Cytobacillus luteolus: one gene and its partner. The protein of the gene in region 2 binds, or shares a complex with, the protein of the main gene of each other region. Links are inferred from orthologs where the notes say so. Each region holds a gene or a part of one and is shown on either strand. Other genes may lie near its edges. The genes, in order: J2Z26_RS13045 and J2Z26_RS18955.

The links.
Region 1: the proteins of J2Z26_RS18955 (region 2) and J2Z26_RS13045 are in contact, whole or in part, in a solved structure (PDB 1F51), measured with the Bacillus subtilis proteins. The link is inferred for Cytobacillus luteolus from one-to-one orthologs.

The regions. Positions count from the first base shown.
Region 1 is NZ_JAGGKM010000004.1:192,569-202,875, reverse strand. The notes cover bases 3,866-6,797. They hold J2Z26_RS13045 (sporulation initiation phosphotransferase B), read left to right. Parts: upstream 3,866-5,024; coding sequence 5,025-5,570; downstream 5,571-6,797. Other genes in these bases: obgE (GTPase ObgE), read left to right, coding at 5,600-6,797; rpmA (50S ribosomal protein L27), read left to right, coding at 4,398-4,688; J2Z26_RS13055 (ribosomal-processing cysteine protease Prp), read left to right, coding at 4,053-4,385; rplU (50S ribosomal protein L21), read left to right, coding at 3,866-4,043. Outside these bases: septum site-determining protein MinD, read left to right, coding at 1-232; J2Z26_RS13075 (M23 family metallopeptidase), read left to right, coding at 346-1,137; J2Z26_RS13070 (M50 family metallopeptidase), read left to right, coding at 1,130-1,996; J2Z26_RS13065 (Rne/Rng family ribonuclease), read left to right, coding at 2,056-3,516; more of rplU, read left to right, coding at 3,735-3,865; more of obgE, read left to right, coding at 6,798-6,886; J2Z26_RS13035 (ACT domain-containing protein), read left to right, coding at 6,948-7,409; pheA (prephenate dehydratase), read left to right, coding at 7,423-8,289; J2Z26_RS13025 (transcription repressor NadR), read right to left, coding at 8,335-8,874; J2Z26_RS13020 (IscS subfamily cysteine desulfurase), read right to left, coding at 8,899-10,032; nadB (L-aspartate oxidase), read left to right, coding at 10,154-10,307. UniProt on the Bacillus subtilis protein: Key element in the phosphorelay regulating sporulation initiation. Acts on spo0A. Mediates reversible phosphoryl transfer from spo0F to spo0A.
Region 2 is NZ_JAGGKM010000007.1:189,144-199,286, reverse strand. What follows is about bases 3,694-6,461. They hold J2Z26_RS18955 (response regulator), read right to left. Parts: upstream 5,378-6,461; coding sequence 5,009-5,377; downstream 3,694-5,008. Other genes in these bases: J2Z26_RS18945 (CTP synthase), read right to left, coding at 6,212-6,461; J2Z26_RS18950 (DUF2529 domain-containing protein), read left to right, coding at 5,615-6,169; J2Z26_RS18960 (class II fructose-bisphosphate aldolase), read right to left, coding at 3,694-4,461. In the rest of the region: glpX (class II fructose-bisphosphatase), read right to left, coding at 66-1,028; J2Z26_RS18970 (UDP-N-acetylglucosamine 1-carboxyvinyltransferase), read right to left, coding at 1,128-2,414; fsa (fructose-6-phosphate aldolase), read right to left, coding at 2,860-3,504; more of J2Z26_RS18960, read right to left, coding at 3,598-3,693; more of J2Z26_RS18945, read right to left, coding at 6,462-7,819; rpoE (DNA-directed RNA polymerase subunit delta), read right to left, coding at 8,049-8,660; fused isobutyryl-CoA mutase/GTPase IcmF, read right to left, coding at 9,447-10,143. UniProt on the Bacillus subtilis protein: Key element in the phosphorelay regulating sporulation initiation. Phosphorylation of spo0B during sporulation initiation.

The DNA of each region.
Region 1 (10,307 bases), on a different replicon or contig from region 2:
AATTGTTACTCATCTATCCATTGATTTAATTGGAATCGTTGCGGATGATGATGCTGTCATTAAGGGATCTAATAATGGTGAGCCGATTGCTCTTGACTCAACGAGTAAAACGGCAATTGCTTATCGAAATATTGCTAGAAGAATATTAGGTGAGTCCATTCCACTTCAATCTCTAGATGAGGCTAATAATGGGATGTTTACAAAACTTAAAAAGTTTTTTGGTGTACGTTAAGTCTTGCAATTACTGCAAGGCTTTTTTCTTTTTCGATGATTCTTAAGTCATATCTTCCCCGGACAAGTCATAAAATTGTACAAACTTCGTTTATAAGGGAATGGTGTAAAGATATGAGTAATCGAGCGGATGAAATCAGAAGAAGAATCGCAAAGAGAAAACAAAGTAGACAGAGCACGTCTGGCTCAACAATTCTTAGGGACCCTTCTCCATTTGTTGTTAGGGATGAAGAAAAATTTGGGCATGAACGATTTTCATCATATGAAGGAAGTCCGTCTGATTCAGGACATCCTTTGTTCAAAAAAGAAGTATTTATGTTTAAAATATTATTTTCAATTTGCTTGATATTGGTTGTAGCAATCCTCTATAAAAATCAATCTCCACAATTAGAGGGGACAAGACAGTTTGTTAAACAAACGATGGAGAACGATTTCCAATTTGCAGCTATTTCAACGATGTATGAAGAGAGATTTGGTAGCCCTCTTGCTATTTTTCCTACATCTAGTACAGGCAAAGAGGAGCAAGAAAACCAAGTAAAGCCAGCTGGCCAATACGCAGTGCCAGCAAATGCAAGGGTCCTTCAAGGTTTTGAAGTAAACGGTCAGGGTATAACCGTAGAAACGGTTAGTAAGTCATCGGTTGAAGCCGTTGACGAAGGTGTCGTAACGTTTGTTGGAAATAAAGATGATTTAGGAAAAACAGTCATTATTCAACATGCAGACGGCTCCCATACTTGGTATGCAAAACTACAATCAATCGATGTAACTTTATATCAATTTGTAGATACTGGGCAGGCAGTAGGTAAAGTGGTAGATAGTGAAGATGGACAAAAAGGAACCTATTATTTCGCAATTAAAAAGGGTGAGTCCTTTATTGATCCTATACAGGTGATATCGTTTGACTAAGTTGATGGAAACATTATTAAAAATTAAAATACATCCACTATTTTGGGTTGTAATAGGAATATCAATTATAACTGCTCATTTTAAGGAGCTATTAATGCTATTTCTCATTGTATTCATCCATGAATTGGGGCACGTAACAGGTGCCCATTTTTTTTCATGGAGAATTAAAAAAATCCAACTTCTACCTTTTGGAGGAGTTGCCGAAATGGATGAGCATGGCAACCGTCCCATTAAAGAAGAGTTAATTGTTATATTAGCTGGACCAATCACACATATAGTCCTTGTCTTTATAGGCTATATTTTTTATGCATTTTCTATTATTTCTGCAGAAACACTTGATCTATTTATTTTTCACAACCTAGTTATTTTGTTTTTTAATTTGCTACCGATCTGGCCATTAGATGGTGGAAAACTTTTACTTTTATTATTTTCTTTAAAAAAACCTTTTAGTGATGCACATAAGATGACCATACAATTGTCGATTATCGGTGTTGGTCTATTTATACTTGCTGTCCTGTATTACTCACCTTCTCAACTTCATTTATGGATGATTATTACATTTCTACTCTTCTCAATTGTGATGGAGTGGAGACAACGACATTTTGTTTTCATGCGGTTTTTACTAGAACGGTATTATGGGGATGCTTCTCAGATACAAAGGTTAACACCTCTAATTGTTGATGAAAAAGAAACAATACAAGAAGTACTTGTTAAGTTTTATCGCGGGAATAAACATTCTATAATAATAAGCAAAAAGGGTAAACATCATGTGCCACTTGATGAAAACGAAGTGTTACATGCTTACTTTAATGAAAGGCGTACTACAGAACACGTTGGAGATTTAATCTATCCATATTGACCTCACTTCTAATTATCTGTTTAATTATCGGTAAGAGATAATGAAGTGAGGTTCTAGCTTTGAGCATATTAGTACTAAATATAAATTCATCAGAAAAACGTGGCGCGATTGTTAAAAATAATAAAGTTGAGCAATTTATTCTTATCCAGCCCGCTAGGAAAAGTCTAGTTGGTAATATTTATTCTGGAAGAGTAATCGATGTTATTCCTGGTATGGAAGCAGCATTTGTAGACATAGGTATTGATAAAAATGGATATTTACCAATAGATGAATTTCCTTCTATTCAAAATCCGGATAAAGAAAAACGAATATCCCAACTAATACATCAAGGTGAGGAAATAGTAGTACAAGTGATAAAGGACAGTAGTGAACTAAAAGGACCAAAACTTACGAGGTTAATCGAGATTCAGGGTGATTACATAATCTATCAGCCCGAAGGTAAGACTGTCTCAGTGTCTAGAAAAATTAGAAATGAGCAAGAACGTGATAAGTGGCATGCATTTGCAACGGCTCATTGTACTGAGAATGAAGGGCTTATTATACGTACTTCGTGCGAAAAAGAACATGAAGATACAGTTTTAAATGAATTATCTTACATTCGTAGTAAATATCAATCCATGCTGAAAATACGAGGACATGAGCAGAAAACTCCTAGCCTTTTATTTGATAAAGGTAGCATCGAAGAAAGAGCACGTGATATCGTAATAGCTGGACAGATTGAAGAAATCGTAGTAGATGATTTCTCCTTCTACCAAAGGCTTAAAGTAATGTTAGATAATGTAAAAATAAGCACATATAGCCGAAGCGAGAACATATTCTCCTATTATGGAGTGGAGCATGAAATTGAGAAGTGTCTAAATAAAACAGTTGTGTTAGATAATGGTGGCTATATTATTATCGAAAGCACAGAGGCCATGACTGTTATTGATGTGAACTCCGGTAAATTTCATGGAAAAACTAACTTAAGGGAAACCATATTAAAAACCAATATAGAAGCAGCACGAGAAGTAGCAAGACAAATTCGGTTACGGGATATTGGTGGAATTATAGTGGTTGATTTTATTAACATGAGGTTTCAAGAAGATAAACATCAGGTGTTAGACACCATTAAAATGGCCTTAAGAGCAGATCCTAATGATACGAAGATTCTAGGGTTTACAAAGCTAGGTTTAGTAGAATTAACTAGGAAAAAAGTTTATCAAACGGTAAATGAAATTCTATGTTCACCTTGTTCAACTTGTGAAGGGACAGGAATGGTCTTATCCGCTGAATCCATCGCTTATAAAATTGAACGCGAACTCTGGGAGCTAAAAGGCAAGGACTATGAAGCCGTTTGGATAGAGGCACCTGAATCCGTAATCAGATGTATTACTGGTGAAAAAGGTGTTCATAAAAAAAGGTTAGAAGAAACGTTGAATTTAGCGATATACCTAACTATACAAAAAACAACTGATCGTAAATATACAATTCGTCATGTAGGTTCGAAAAAAGAGATTGAAGAGCGGATTAAATTACTGTAAACTATAATAGTTGTCACTGGTAGGGGCATGAAGTTGCCTCTATTTTACATGTTGTTAATCTAGTAATACTTATTGACATTGCATAGTATTAGTGGTAACATTTTGATGTTATTGTTTGTAGCACCCATTGCTACAACCGCTCAGCTCAGGTAATAAGATTTCCCATTGGAAGCGCCTGTCGTTGGCGAGTCTTAGTCCATATTATAGGAGGTGCAATTATGTACGCAATTATTGAAACTGGTGGAAAACAAATCAAAGTTCAAGAAGGTCAAGAGATTTATATCGAAAAGCTTGACGTTGAACAAGGTGGAACAGTTACTTTTGACAAAGTTTTATTCGTAGGTGGAGACAACGTTAAAGTTGGAACTCCAACTGTTGAAGGAGCTACTGTTACTGCTAAACTTGAAAAACATGGTCGTGCTAAGAAGATCACTGTTTTCAAATACAAAGCTAAGAAAAACTACCGTCGTAAACAAGGTCACCGTCAACCTTACACTAAAGTTGTTATTGAAAAAATCAACGCGTAAGGTCATACAATGATCAAAGTAACGATAAATCGCCAAAGTAATGGGCATATTGAATCGTTTACAATCAATGGACATGCTAACTTTGCAAAGCATGGCTCAGATATTGTTTGTGCTGGTGTATCGGCAGTTTCGATTGGTGCTATTAATGCTATATTAGCCTTAACTAAAATAAATCCTGATATTGAACAGGGTGGCGAGGGTGGCTTTCTCCGCTGTGTGATTCCAACCGAATTGGAAGAGAACACAAATGAGAAGGTACAACTTCTTTTAGAAGGAATGTTAATTTCCTTACAAACCATCGAAAATGATTACGGACAATACATTAAAATCTCAACAAAGTAGGAGGTGAAAGTCATGTTAAGATTAGACCTTCAATTCTTCGCTTCTAAAAAGGGAGTAGGTAGTACTAAAAACGGTCGTGATTCAATCTCGAAACGTCTTGGTGCTAAGCGTGCTGATGGTCAATTCGTTTCAGGTGGATCAATTCTTTACCGTCAACGCGGTACAAAAATCTATCCAGGTGCAAACGTAGGCCGTGGTGGAGACGATACATTATTCGCTAAAATTGACGGAGTAGTTAAATTTGAGCGTTTAGGTCGTGACCGTAAACAAGTAAGCGTATATCCAGTTGCACAAGAAGCGTAAGCTCTTTAAAGAAAAACTCTAACCTTTTCTGGTTAGAGTTTTCTTTTTTGCCCTTATACTATAAAGAGATTTTATAGGATACAATTAGTGAATTGGAGCGGAAGGCACTTGACTCCTGCGGGAATTGAGGGAAGTATGAGACCCCACAGGCGAAGCCGAGGAGGCTCATATCCCTCCCCGCGGAAAGCAAGTGCCTGCAGTGTAAAGAAACGGTCAAAGTTCAAATTAGAAAGCAAACTGCTCTTCCATACGGCAAAACTAAGTATTATTAGTCATATTTCACAATGTTTGTTATAATTTCTTCAGATAAGATTCTAATGATTTGGAGAATTGCTGATGAAAAAGGAATGGAATGTTGTTGAAGTTCTAAGCCATTCAAGACACGATTGGCTTAATAAAATTCAATTATTAAAGGGTAATCTATCTTTAAATAAAATAGACAGAGTCAAAGAAATAATCGAAGAGATCGTTCATGAATCCCAGAATGAATCGCACTTAACCAACTTAAAAATGCAAAAGTTTGCCGAGCTGCTAATGACCTACAACTGGGAACAGCATCATTTTCGACTTGAGTACGAAATAGTAGGCGACTTAAAAGATTGTTCGGAATATGATGATTCGTTACATAACTGGTGTATTGAGTTTTTTTCTGTGTTAGACCATTCAATCGATTGTAACAATGATAATAATCTAAGCATCTCGATAGAGACATTTAATGATGAACTCCGTTTCTTTTTTGACTTTAGTGGAATAATAACAGATAGAGAAGTAGTTAGGAATTGGTTTAAAAAACAACGATCCGAAGAGAGCTTCTTTCAAATTTTAGATTATCAAGTACAAACAGATGAAATGCTTGTTGTGTTAAGGCTGCAAAGTTCTTAAACATTTAGGCAAGCGAACGGAGGGAAACAATGTTTGTCGATCAGGTCAAAGTTTATGTAAAAGGCGGAGACGGCGGGAATGGTATGGTCGCATTTCGCCGAGAAAAATATGTACCCAATGGAGGACCAGCGGGTGGTGACGGAGGTAAAGGTGCAGATGTTATCTTCGAAGTAGAAGAAGGACTTCGTACACTAATGGATTTCCGTTATAAACGTCATTTTAAAGCTGAACGTGGAGAACATGGGATGTCTAAGGGCATGCATGGGAAAAATTCTTCCCCAATGATTGTAAAAGTTCCACCTGGGACTGTTGTAACCGTAGAAGGTACAGGGCAAGTAATTGCAGACCTAACTGAACATGGACAGCAGGCCATTATTGCAAAGGGTGGTCGTGGTGGAAGAGGGAATACTCGTTTCGCTACACCTGCAAATCCAGCACCAGAAATTGCTGAAAATGGAGAACCAGGACAAGAGAGAGACGTAATATTAGAATTAAAGGTATTAGCTGACGTAGGTCTTGTGGGCTTCCCTAGTGTTGGTAAGTCAACTCTACTATCTATCGTATCTGCTGCAAAACCAAAAATTGCTGAATATCATTTTACAACAATTGTTCCTAACTTGGGTGTTGTAGAAACAGAAGATAGTCGTAGTTTTGTAATGGCAGACCTACCTGGACTTATCGAAGGGGCGCACCAAGGTGTAGGACTAGGGCATCAATTTCTTCGCCATATCGAAAGAACAAGGGTTATTGTGCATGTAATCGATATGTCTGGTATGGAAGGTCGTGATCCATATGAAGATTATTTGACAATTAACGATGAACTTAAAGAATATAATCTTCGACTAATGGAAAGACCTCAAATTATTGTAGCCAATAAAATGGACATGCCAGATGCAGATGAAAATCTTAAAGTCTTCAAGGAAAAATTAAATGAGGACGTGAAGATTTTCCCTATCTCGGCTATTACAAGACAAGGGCTTCGTGATTTACTCTTCGAAATAGCAGATCTGGTAGAAACAACACCTGAATTTCCAATGGAGGTTGAGGAAGAGGATACCGAGCACAGAGTTCTTTATAAGCATGAAAAAGAAGAGATTGACTTTAAAATTACGAGAGAGAGCGACGGTACATTTGTCGTATCTGGAGATAAGATTGAAAAGCTATTCAAAATGACGAACTTCCAGCGTGAAGAGTCTATTCGAAGGTTTGCAAGACAATTAAGAGGTATGGGCGTTGATGCTGCTTTGCGTGAAAAAGGAGCAAAACACGGAGATACTGTAAAGCTTGAGGATTATGAATTTGAATTTGTAGAATAGTGGTCAAGAAAAGGCACGTCAATAGTGCCTTTTCTTATCCCTTTGAAAGTGGGGATAGGTATTGAATAATAAGCAGAAAAAAGTAGATGAAAAATTTTATTTAGTGCGTGAGGATGTTCTTCCTGAAGCCATAAAAAAAACACTTGAAGCTAAGGAATTACTTGATCGTGGCAAGGCTAACTCGGTGGCAGATGCGGTTCAAATGGTTGATTTAAGTCGTAGTGCATTTTATAAATATAAAGATACTGTCTTTCCTTTTCATACCGTAGTTAAAGAAAGAATTATTACGCTCTTTTTTCATTTAGAAGACCGTTCAGGAACTCTTTCTCAGTTATTAGGTGTTGTTGCGGCTGCAGGATGTAATGTATTAACGATTCATCAAACGATTCCGTTAAGAGGAAAGGCAAATGTTACACTTTCTTTAAATACAACTGGTATGACTGAAGATATTACAGATCTCTTATCAAAGTTAAAACGTCTAGATTTTATAGATAAAGTAGATGTACTTGGAACAGGGGCTTAAGGGGGAAGCAAGAATGACAGAGAAAAGAAAGATTGCTTTTTTAGGGCCAAGAGCAACATTTACAGAAAGTGCAGTTACGTTTTTATTCCCTGACGAAGTCGGTGTGGCCTATCAAACGATTCCTGAATGCATGGACGCTATCCAGGCGGGAGAAGTTGAAGTTGCTGTAGTTCCTTTAGAAAATACGATCGAAGGGTCCGTTAATTTAACACTCGATTATTTAATCCATGAAAAGCCCGCACGAATTATCGCTGAGCTAACTGTTCCAATAAGGCAGCAGCTAATGGTTCATCCAGACAATACAATGCGATGGAATGATGTAAACTGTATTTACTCACATTCACATGCAATAGCACAGTGTCATAAATTTTTACATGGTCAGTTTAATCAAACAAACTATGAGTATATGACTTCAACTGGAGCAGCTGCTAAATATGTTTCTGAACATCCAAAAGAGAATATAGCAGCGATTGCTAACGAATTGGCTGCTAAGGAGTATGGTCTTACAATTGTAAGAAAAGACATCCATGATTATGAAAACAACCATACGCGTTTTGTTGTGCTTCAAAAGGAGAAACACTCGATATCTCCTCCTAGTAATCTTTCACCAGTAGGGCAGAAAACGACATTAATGATTACCTTACCTTCGGACCAAGCTGGGGCACTTCACCAAGTATTATCTGCATTTGCATGGAGAAAATTAAATCTTTCTAAAATTGAATCACGACCAATGAAAACAGGCTTAGGTAATTATTTTTTTATCATTGATATAGATGCTATTTTAGATGAAATATTAGTTCCGGGGGCAATTGCTGAACTTGAAGCTCTTGGCTGCTCTGTAACTATTTTAGGTTCGTATCCTTTCTTTCATGCAAACTAAAAAAATCCCTTACAAAAATTTAGTAAGGGATTTTTACATTCTATCTTATTCAATCAGGATATTTGCTTTCTTAAGGGCCTGGCAAGCTGCATCCAATTTATCAATTGAAGAAGCTTCTAATGTATGAAGGTGAGTACCATCTGTAAGTTCAGATAAAAATGTTGCATTCGTTTCATTTATTTTACTCATAAATGTATTTACTTCCTGACGATTACTAACCATTATCGAGGCCGTTAAGTCACCATAGACAGGATGTTCTATTTTTACATCTTTAACGGTAACGCCATGGTCCACAATTAGAGTTAATTCTTCCTGAGTTTGGCTTGGTGGGTGTTGGCAAACCACAACACGGCTAAAACTTTCCTTGGTTAGCTCATTTTTTAAATAAAAATAGCCATTACTTGTTGCCAAAATGGGTTCATTTCTTGCTTTAAGTAAAGATATATCTTGTACTATAACTTGCCTACTTACATTCGTTTTTGTGGATAATTCACTTCCTGTAATTGGTTCTCTGGAATCCTTTAACCACTTTAAGATGAGCTCACGTCTATTTTCCCCAAGAATTTTCTTGTCGTCCTTCACCATTGTCACTCCTTTAAAGATCCACTTTTAAAGTCTAAAATTGTTTATGATCTGTTTCATGATTTTTAGTAAGAAATCAATATCTTCAATTGTTGTGTATTTGCCAAAGGATAACCGTATAAATTGCTTTGCTTTATCAGGGGTTTTTCCAATGGCTATCATTGTTTTTGATGGTTCTTGTTGACCAACCTGACAGGCACTTCCAGTCGAAATGGCGACTCCGTGTCGATTGCATTCTAACATTGAATATTGTCCTTCTATTCCTTCAATGAGTAGCCCTAAAATTGTAGGTAAATGAAGGGATGCCCGATTTATGATTTCAATAGGAAGATGTAAATGACCTATTTCTTCAATTAAATGTGTTCGTAAGGTTTGTAATCTCTGTTGTTCATCAGTCATTTCATTATATATAAGTTGTGCGGCAATCACAAAAGCAGCAATCCCTGGGACATCTACTGTTCCTGGACGAAATCCAAATTCATGACTAGTATTTGGAAAAACACTACTCCATTTTACCATAGGGTTTATATAAGCAGCGCCTACTCCTTTTGGCCCGTAAATTTTATGACTAGAAATTGAAATACTATCCAGGTTTGCTTCTTTAATTTCTATTGGAATTTTCCCAAATGATTGTACACAATCACTGTGAAATAGAATATCATGCTTTTTTAAGATTTTCCCGATTTCATGAATAGGTTGGATAACACCTATTTCTGAATTAACATGATGAATGGAAGCTAGAACAGTTTCTTCAGTAATTGATTGCTCTAACTCTTTAAGATTAACTTCACCTGATGAAGTGACATTTAAATATGTGATAGTATAACCCTCATCTTCAAGTTTCTTAAACAGATTCTTGACTGATGAGTGCTCAACTTTAGTTGTAATAAGGTGTTTACCTTTATGTTTGTTGCCAAGTAACAGTGACTGTATCGCTAAGATATTTGCGTCAGAACCACCACCTGTGAAAAATACTCCACTTTTTGGTACAGCTATTAATTTTGCTAGTTCCTCTCGACATCCCTCTAAAACATTCTTTGCTGATGTTCCATGATCATGAAGGCTACTTGGGTTCCCGAATATCTTTTTAGCCACTTCACTATAAGCTTGTATAGATTCATCCCTCATTGGTGTTGTTGCAGCATAATCTAAATAGATCATAAGCCCCGTCCTTCCGATTTTTCTTTATACTATAAACTATAAAACTATAAAAAACACTTGTTATTATTTTAAATATATGTAAATATAGGTGTCAAGACACTAGTAAAGAAGAGGTGGCAAAATGCCTTTCGAATATACAGATGTTTTAATTGTCGGTAGTGGTATTGCAGCCTTAAATCTTGCCACTAAATTAAGTGAGCATATGAATGTGAGAATCATCACAAAGTCTAAAATTGAAAATAGTAATTCTATGTTAGCCCAAGGGGGCGTTGCAG
Region 2 (10,143 bases):
CTCATCGTTATATATAAGTGTATTCATATATAAAATCGTTTTGAAAAAAGCTTTTTATAGTATTACTAACGTATAACTAGATTCGGTTTTTTCTTTAGGCTGTGGCGGCCGTCGATGAATCGGACGGTGCCTGATTTTGCTCTCATGACGATGGAGTGGGTTGTGCCTGTAGAGCCTTTGAATTGTACGCCTCTTAGAAGCTCTCCGTCTGTTACTCCTGTTGCTGCGAAGATGGCGTCATCGCCTTTTACAAGGTCCTCCATTAGAAGGATCTTGTTTACATCAAGTCCCATTTTTATACAGCGCTCTAATTCTTCATCGCTTTGTGGAATGAGCTTACCTTGAATTTCTCCACCTAAACATTTAAGAGCTACTGCTGCTAAAACGCCTTCAGGTGCTCCACCTGAACCAAATAAAATATCAACACCTGTATGATCAAAAGCTGTATTAATTGCTCCAGCAACATCTCCATCGTTAATCAACTTAATACGTGCTCCTGCTTCTCGCAATTGAGCAATAATATGTTCATGACGTGGACGATTTAGAACAGTCGCTACGATATCTTCAATATCTTTGTTCTTCGCTTTCGCAACAGCTTTTAAATTATCCAAAACCGAAGCATTTATATCAATAAGACCAACTGCCTCTGGTCCAACTGCGATTTTATCCATATACATGTCCGGTGCGTTTAATAGATTACCGTGGTCTGCAACCGCTAGTACAGCTAACGCATTCCAACCTCCAGATGCAACAATGTTTGTCCCTTCAAGTGGGTCAACTGCTACATCAACGCGTGGGCCATAGCCTGTCCCTAATTTTTCACCGATATAGAGCATAGGTGCTTCATCCATTTCCCCTTCACCTATTACTACTGTCCCCTTCATCGGTACTGTATCAAAGACATCTCGCATTGCGGAAGTGGCAGCACCGTCTGCCTCGTCCTTTAATCCTCGACCCATCCAACGTGCCGAAGCAAGTGCAGCGCCTTCTGTGACACGCACCAATTCCATCGACAAACTTCTTTCCATACTGAATTTCCTCCCCCCGTTAACTGCAAACGATTACAAACTCTATTCTACCTTAAAACTCCCACTTTTTCGAGAAGTGGGAGCAAAGTTATTTTCTATTTATGAATTTTGTAGTTGCTCTATTTCTTCTTCAGACATTTTTTCACGCCAAATAGTCGCACCTAATCCTGTCAATTTTTCAACAAGATTACTGTAACCACGGTCTATATGATCGAGTCCAGTTACCTCAGTAACACCCTCTGCCATTAAACCAGCCACCACTAGGGCTGCACCTGCACGTAGGTCACTAGCCTTGACCTTCGCTCCCTGTAATTTTACAGGACCACTGACAATTGCAGAACGGCCTTCGACTTTAATTTGGGCATTCATTCTGCGCAACTCATCGATATGCTTAAAACGAGCTCCATAGATTGTATCAGTAACTACACCGGTTCCTGTTGCCTTTGTAAGAAGAGATGTAAAAGGTTGCTGTAAATCAGTTGCGAACCCTGGATATACCAAGGTTTTTATATCTACAGCTTTTAGATTTTTGGTGCCACTAACGATAACTTGGTCATCTTTCGTCTCAACCTGAACACCCATTTCCCTAAACTTCGCGATTAGAGATTCAAGATGTAGAGGAATAACGTTATCAATGACAACTCTTTCTCCCATTGCTGCGCCGATAATCATATAAGTACCTGCTTCAATTCGGTCAGGAATAATTGTGTGTTGACATCCTCTTAACTCATCAACTCCATCAATACGAATTACATCTGTTCCTGCACCTTTAATTTTTGCACCCATACTTGATAATAATGTAGCTACATCAATGATTTCTGGTTCTTTTGCAGCATTTTCTATGATTGTCCGACCCTTTGCTCGTACAGCTGCTAACATAATATTGATTGTTGCACCAACACTTACAACGTCTAGGTATATTCTTGCACCTTTTAGTTCATCGGCCCGTAAGTAAATAGCTCCTTGCTCATTTGTTACTTTTGCACCAAGAGCCTCAAATCCTTTTATATGTTGATCGATTGGACGTGGTCCTAAGTGACATCCACCAGGAAGTCCAATTACTGCCTTTTTAAAACGGCCTAACATGGCCCCCATTAAATAATAGGAAGCTCTTAATTTTTTTACTTTTCCATTTGGTAGTGGCATTGAAACTATGTTTGTAGGATCAACGATGATTTCGTTTTCGTTTAACGTAACACTACCGCCAATTTCCTCAAGCAAACTACTTAGCATTTGAACGTCTGATATGTCAGGTAAACCCTCAATTTTGACTGGAGATTCTGCTAGAATCGTTGCTGGAATTAAAGCAACAGCACTATTTTTAGCACCACTGATTCTTACCGTTCCATTTAAAGGATAACCGCCTGCGATTTTTAATTTTTCCATGATAGTCTCCCTTCTAGCGAAGATGACCGTTGATAGACCCTAACTATACGATAGTTGGATCTGCTAAGTATGTATTATATACTTACCACTCTTCACTTTTATTGGAATTTTATGCCAGCACAAATAAACATTACTGTACGAGTATTAATTCCTAGTTTACACGAAAAAGTGAAAATCATGTATTAAAAAGAAAACTTTTTCATATTTTTGTTCTTTAGTCCTATTTTTTACATATATCGTTTAGGGTAAAAAACTGGCTAGTGTTAATACATAGGCGTTATTTGCTAAAATCTACTCGCTTTCCGCGGGCAGTGCGGGGAGCCTCCTCGTCGCTGTTGCTCCTGCGGGGTCTCCCCTGCCCAGCACTCCCGCAGGAGTCTCGTAGATTTTAGCAAATAACGGTTCATCTTAATCTTGTTTTAAAGATTACAGTGAAAAAAATATTTTATTTATTACGATTGTTCCAGTCTTCTAGGAATTTTTCGATTCCTTGGTCTGTTAGTGGGTGGTTGAATAGTTGTAGGATGACTTTGTATGGTACTGTTGCGATATGCGCGCCTCTTAGTGCTGCTTCAGTGATGTGTAATGGGTGTCTGATAGATGCAGCAATGATTTCTGAGTCGATTCCGTGTACTGTGAAGATTTCTGATATTGTTGAGATTAGGTCTAAGCCGTTGTGGCCGATATCGTCTAATCTGCCTAAGAATGGTGAAACGTATGATGCACCTGCACGGGCAGCTAGTAATGCTTGGTTCGCAGTGAAAATAAGGGTTACATTTGTCTTGATTCCTTTTTCCTTGAATACTTTCACAGCTTTTAATCCGTCTGGAGTCATTGGGACTTTTATCGTAATGTTCGGAGCAATTTTCGCAAGTTCTAGTCCTTCAGAGATCATGCCCTCCCAATCAGTTGCAATTACTTCTGCACTAACTGAACCTGATACTACCTCTGTGATTTCCCTTAGACGATCTTCAAATGTGATATCTTCTTTTGCTACTAAGCTTGGATTTGTTGTTACACCTGAAAGAACGCCTAGCGCATGTGCTTCTTTAATTTCATGTAGATTTGCTGTGTCGATAAAAAATTTCATTGTATTTTTCCTCCTTAGTATTAATTGTTATGTAAATGAAAATAAAGCCACCACTGTTTGAGAGGCGGCTTTATAGAAATATCGTTTTGTTAATTATGCTTTTTGAGCAGAACCAAATTCACGCATTTTGCCTTTTACAGTTTCTCTAATTGCATCTCTAGCTGGGCCTAAGAATTTACGTGGATCGTATTCATTCGGCTTTTCAGCTAAAACTTCACGAATAACTTTCGCAGATGAAATTTGATTTTCTGTATTTACATTAATTTTTGCAGTACCTAATGAAATGGCTTTTTGGATGTCTTTTGTTGGAATTCCTGTTCCTCCGTGTAACACTAGAGGAATACCTGTTAATTCCATAACTTCCTTCATGCGATCAAATCCTAAGTTCGGTTCACCTTTGTAAGGCCCATGTACTGAACCTAATGCTGGTGCAAAGCAATCTACACCTGTTTCGCGAACTAGTTGATCACACTCTGATGGAATTGCATATGCTGCTTCTGCATCGTCAACGATTAAGTCATCTTCTTGACCACCAATACGACCAAGTTCTGCTTCTACAGATACACCATGAATGTGTGCTAATTCAACTACTTTTTTAGTGATTGCGATATTTTCTTCAAGTGGATGGTGAGACCCGTCTATCATAACTGATGTAAATCCAGCATGAATTGCCTCAGCACATTTTTCAAAACTTGAACCATGGTCTAGGTGGATTGCAACTGGAACTGTCACTTTATAATCCTCCATAAGTGCTTTAACCATAGCAACAACTGTTTTGAAACCGCCCATATAACGAGCTGCCCCTTCAGATACACCACAGATAACTGGTGAGTTTTCCTCTTGAGCTGCTTGTAAAATTGCTTGAGTAAATTCTAGGTTATTTAGATTGAATTGACCAACTGCATATCCCTCTGCTTTTGCTTTGTTAAGCATTTCTGTCATTGAAACTAAAGGCATGACTTTATCCTCCTTATGTACGTATACTTACCTGTTCCCAAAGTTCCTATTTAGTAGGATTACCCTTGACGATAAATGATATGTATCTTTAAAGAGGTAGTTGATAATTACCTCTTAAGGTAAAAACTTTAGGTTATTTACAGTACATAGCATATCAACTAAAAAAAGAATGCGCAATAACTATAAAAACGCTCTAAATCATTGAAACCACGCTATTCTTATGTGTAAGCTCTTACATTGATTTATGAATTTTTTGCGACATCAGTTTTAAGTTACCTTGATAATAGTTTGTTAAATGGCTCATAGGTGTTATTCGCTAGAATCCACTCGCTTTCCGCGGGAGGAATATTGAAAAAGCCATACTGCCGGCTTTTTCAAAGGACGATTCCTCTTCGGGCAGTCCGGGAGCCTCCTCGGCGCTTTGCGCCTGTGGGGTCTCCCGTTGACGTGCTACTCCCGCAGGAGTCTCGTCGATTCTAGCGAATAACCAACTCAACATATGTTAATTTGCTTCATATACTTTAAAGTTTGTATGTAGCTAGTAAAACTATGACCCAACCTTAACATGCTTTTTAACAGCTGCACGAATTTCGTCAATGTCGAAAGGTTTTGCGAAGTGAGTAATGGCTCCTAGATCTTTCGCTTCTTGAATCATGTCTAGCTCGCCATAGGCAGTCATAATAATTACTCGAATTTCCTGATTAATTGCTTTTAATCGCTTTAAAATTTCAATTCCATCCATTCCAGGAATTTTCATATCAAGTAAAACAAGATCAGGAGAATGCTTCTCTACGATATCAATAGCCTGATATCCATTAGCCGCTTGAAATGTTGTATATCCTTCTTTTTGAAATACTTCATTTAGTAAGATACGAATTCCATACTGATCGTCCACAATTAAAATTTTCTCCGTCATCTGTCACAACACCTCTAAAGTTTATTTTATTATTAATAAGAATTTCATTGTTTAAGTAAAAACGGTGATACATCATATTTTCATTAGCATTATCTATCATCTTTGTATTCTACTAAACCTTCTCACATTCCTCCTTTTTTTGACAAGAGGTTATCGACAAATTACTTCCTAATTCGTTTTTTTTCGATTTATTTATATAATAGAGGTAGAAAATGTGAAGAAAGGAGTCGAATTATTATGTTGAAAATTTTCACAACACAGCTTCAAGGCTTGTTTACAAAAATACATGACAAAGAACTATTGTCGATTGAGGATGGAGCAAGACTATTAGCACAAGCTGCCATTGGCGAAGGTATCATTTACATACACGGTTTTGCTGAAATGGAGGCCGTTACTCTTGAAGCCACAATCGGACAGGAGCCAATGATATCCGCAGCACGACTTATAGACGATACTAAACAGATGGCTGAAGTTAGTCCTGTCGATCGAGTTCTGCTTGTCACCCGTTTTTCAACAGATGAGGATGCAATTGAATTGGCACAAACCCTTACAACTAAGGGGATTGAAGTTGTTGCAATCTCTGCTCTAGTACCGAATAGTGAAGGTCCATCTCTAGATAAAATTGTGGATATTTATATTGATTCAAAGTTAGGTAAACCGCTCATTCCAGATGATGATGGCAACCGTTTTGGTTTTCCTTCCATCATCACAGCACTTTATGCCTACTATGGGCTAGCCTTTTCTATTAAAGAGATGGTTGAAGAATACTTGGAAGAAGAGGAAGAAGAATAAAGTAAAAAATCCTAGTGCAGCCTGTGCACTAGGATTTTCAATTTAAAGTTGCTCTGAATGAACCAGTGAAGCACGGATAAATTCACGGAACAAAGGCTGTGGTCTTGTTGGGCGTGATTTGAACTCTGGGTGGAATTGTGATGCTACAAACCAAGGGTGGTCCTTAAGTTCAATAATTTCAACTAATCGACCATCTGGGCTTGTACCAGAGAAAATAAATCCTTTTGCTTCCATAGCTTGACGATAATAGTTGTTAAACTCATAGCGATGGCGGTGACGCTCATACACCACTTCATCTTGATAAGCTTCAAACGCTTTTGTACCTTCTTCTAGTTTGCAAGGGAATACCCCAAGACGAAGTGTCCCGCCTAGATCTTCAATATCCTTTTGCTCAGGTAAAAGGTCAATAATTGGGTTTGTCGTCTCAGGATTGATTTCTGCAGAATGGGCATCTTTTAATCCAAGAACATTACGAGCAAATTCTACAGAAGCTAATTGCATTCCTAAACAAATTCCTAGTAAAGGAATCTTATTTTCACGAGCATACGTCATTGTAGCAATTTTACCTTCAATTCCACGGTCTCCAAATCCACCTGGAACTAATATTCCATCTACATCAGAAAGTAATTCTCCAGCATTTTCATAAGAGATTTCTTCTGAATTAATCCATTTAATTGAAATGTCTGCATCAAATGCATAACCAGCATGGCGCATTGCTTCCACTACAGAAATATAAGCGTCCTGTAATTCAACATATTTACCAACAAGAGCAATTCTTGTTTTCTTAGAAAGATTCGTTACTTTAGTAACAAGTTCTTTCCATTCAGTCATATCTGCTTCTCCGCATGTTAGTTTTAAGTGTTCACATGTGATTTGATCCAGATGTTGATCTTGTAAGGCTAGAGGAATGCTATAAAGTGTTTCCGCATCACGAGACTCAATTACTGCTTTCTTATCAATATCACAGAATAGGGCAATCTTATCTTTCATATCTTGGGTAATTGGCATTTCTGTACGAACAACAATTACATTTGGCTGAATACCTAAACTACGTAATTCTTTTACACTATGCTGTGTTGGCTTTGTTTTCATTTCTCCAGCAGCTTTGATATAAGGAATCAGTGTACAGTGAATGTACATTACATTTTCACGGCCAATGTCACTTTTGATTTGGCGAATTGCTTCTAAGTAAGGTAATGATTCAATATCACCCACTGTACCACCAATTTCTGTAATAACAACATCTGCATTTGTCTCACGGCCAGCTCTGTATACACGTTCTTTAATTTCATTTGTGATATGAGGAATTACCTGTACTGTTCCACCTAAGTAATCTCCACGACGTTCCTTCTTCAAAACAGTCGAATAAATTTTACCAGTTGTCACATTGTTGTACTTTGTTAAATTAATATCGATAAAACGCTCATAGTGACCTAAGTCTAAATCCGTTTCTGCACCATCATCAGTAACGAAAACTTCACCATGTTGGTATGGACTCATTGTCCCTGGGTCTACGTTAATGTATGGGTCAAACTTTTGAATCGTAACACTTAATCCTCTATTTTTTAATAAACGACCTAATGAAGCTGCTACAATTCCTTTACCTAAAGACGATACAACACCGCCTGTTACAAAAATATACTTTGTCATTGTTTTTCCCCCTCGGTTTCTATGTACTATTTAAAGTTTGCACAAAATAATGTAAAAACATTTCAAGTAATTTGAAGATGCTAGTAGGGGAATCGGATAAACTAAAAAAGCTCCCACTTACCAAGCAAGGTAAGGGGAGCGGTTCATTTACATAATGATAGTTCTTTTTTAAAGAGCCCAAAAAGTATTCTACATAGTTACTTTTGAAAAGTCAAGACAGTTTTGAAACTTACTTATCGTCTTCTTCGTCTTCAAAATCATCTAGATCAAGATCTTCATCTTCTTCATCTAAATCTTCGTCATCGTCTAAGTCGTCGTCAAGATCGTCATCAAGCTCATCTAGATCATCATCAATCAGATCATCGTCATCATCGTCGTCATCGTCATCATCATCGTCTACTTCGTAATCATCATCTGTATCATCATCGTCATCTGAATCATCGTCGAAGTCGTCGATGTCATCAAACTCTAAGTCTTCTTCATCAAGCTCATCGAAGTCTACTAAGTCTAAATCTTCATCATCATCTTTCTTCTTGCCTTTTTTCTTCTTAGGCTTGGCTACAACATGAACCTCTTCATCTACTTGTTCATATGGATACCAGCTTCTTAAGCCCCAACGATTTTCTCCAAGACTTAGGAAACGACCATCAAAATTTAGGTCTGTATAGAATTGTGAAACCCTTGCTTGGATTTCCTCTTCTGATTTATTTAGCACTTTTTTGATTTCTGCTACTAAATCATTGAATGCAATTGCTTCTTTGCGGCTGTGGAAAATTTCTAATGCTGCTTCAAGCATAGACATTTCTTTAAGTTCCTCTGGTGAGTATTGATCTAAACTCATCCGTGCACTCCCTTTCTATGTATATAACGTTTATAAGCGGTGTCGTTATGTATGTAGACATATGATGTCCTAAAGCATAATCCTAAACAGGAAGATACTCCCTCCTAGAATACATACCATTCATTATAAACAAAATCAACCAGTTTATGCTAGGTTAATGTGAGGAATGTGGTGAAATTCTTTTAAAAACACCATTTATATGGTCTATACAAATAAATGGTCGCCCAAACCACTCGCTTTCCGCGGGCAGTTCGTGAGCCTCCTCGCTCGTTCCTTCGCTGCGGGGTCTCACGTCCACTGTGCATCCCGCAGGAGTCTCGTGGTTTGGACTCCCATTTATAACTAAGAAATCAATGATGACTTTTTCAAGTACAACTAGGTTGAAGAACTTCCCTGAAATACTACAATTCATTTAGTGACAATGTTCCAAAGTAGTTCACTATAAAGAAATCTAGTTCAATGTTGCTATTAATACAATTGCTATTCACACTTTATTGTTGCTTCAAACTTTATTTAACACCAGAGTGGATTGGAGCGGAAGGCAGTTGACTCCTGCGGAAGTTGAGGGATATCCCGTGAGACCCCACAGGCGCATAGCGCCGAGGAGGCTCACATCCCTCCCCGATGGGAATCCGCCCTTGAAAAAGCCGGCAGTTGGGCTTTTTCATAATTCCCCGCGGAAAGCAACTGCCTGCAGCGCAAAGGAACGGTCAAGGTTTTGTGTTAATAACAATAGTTTTTAAAAGAGTTTAAAAAGGGACAGAATTCTGCCCCTTTTGTGTGTTCTTACATATTTCTACGGTACTGTCCGCCTACTTCATATAGCGCTTGTGTAATTTGGCCTAGGCTGGCAACTTTTACAGTTTCCATAAGTTCTTCGAAAATGTTTCCGTTGTTCATGGCTGTTTGCTTAAGCTTTTTCAGTGCTTCTTCTACAGCATCTTTATTGCGTTCTTGGAAGCTCTTCAGGTTTTGAATTTGTAGCTCTTTTTCGTCTTGGGTAGCACGAGCTAATTCAATTTCATTTAACTCTTCCTCTGAAGGAGGGTTTGGATTTAGATACGTGTTTACTCCGATAATCGGAAGCTCACCTGTATGCTTTTTCATCTCATAGTACATGGATTCATCTTGAATTTTCCCACGTTGGTATTGTGTTTCCATTGCCCCTAACACGCCACCACGGTCATTGATACGTTCAAACTCTTGAAGCACCATTTCCTCTACAAGATCCGTTAGCTCTTCCACAATGAAAGAACCTTGTAATGGGTTTTCATTTTTCGTTAAGCCATGCTCTTTTGTAATGATCATTTGAATCGCCATTGCACGACGAACTGATTCTTCAGTTGGTGTTGTAATAGCCTCATCATACGCATTTGTATGAAGTGAGTTACAGTTATCATGTAAAGCCATCAGTGCTTGAAGTGTTGTGCGAATATCATTAAAGTCAATTTCCTGAGCATGAAGGGAACGACCTGATGTTTGA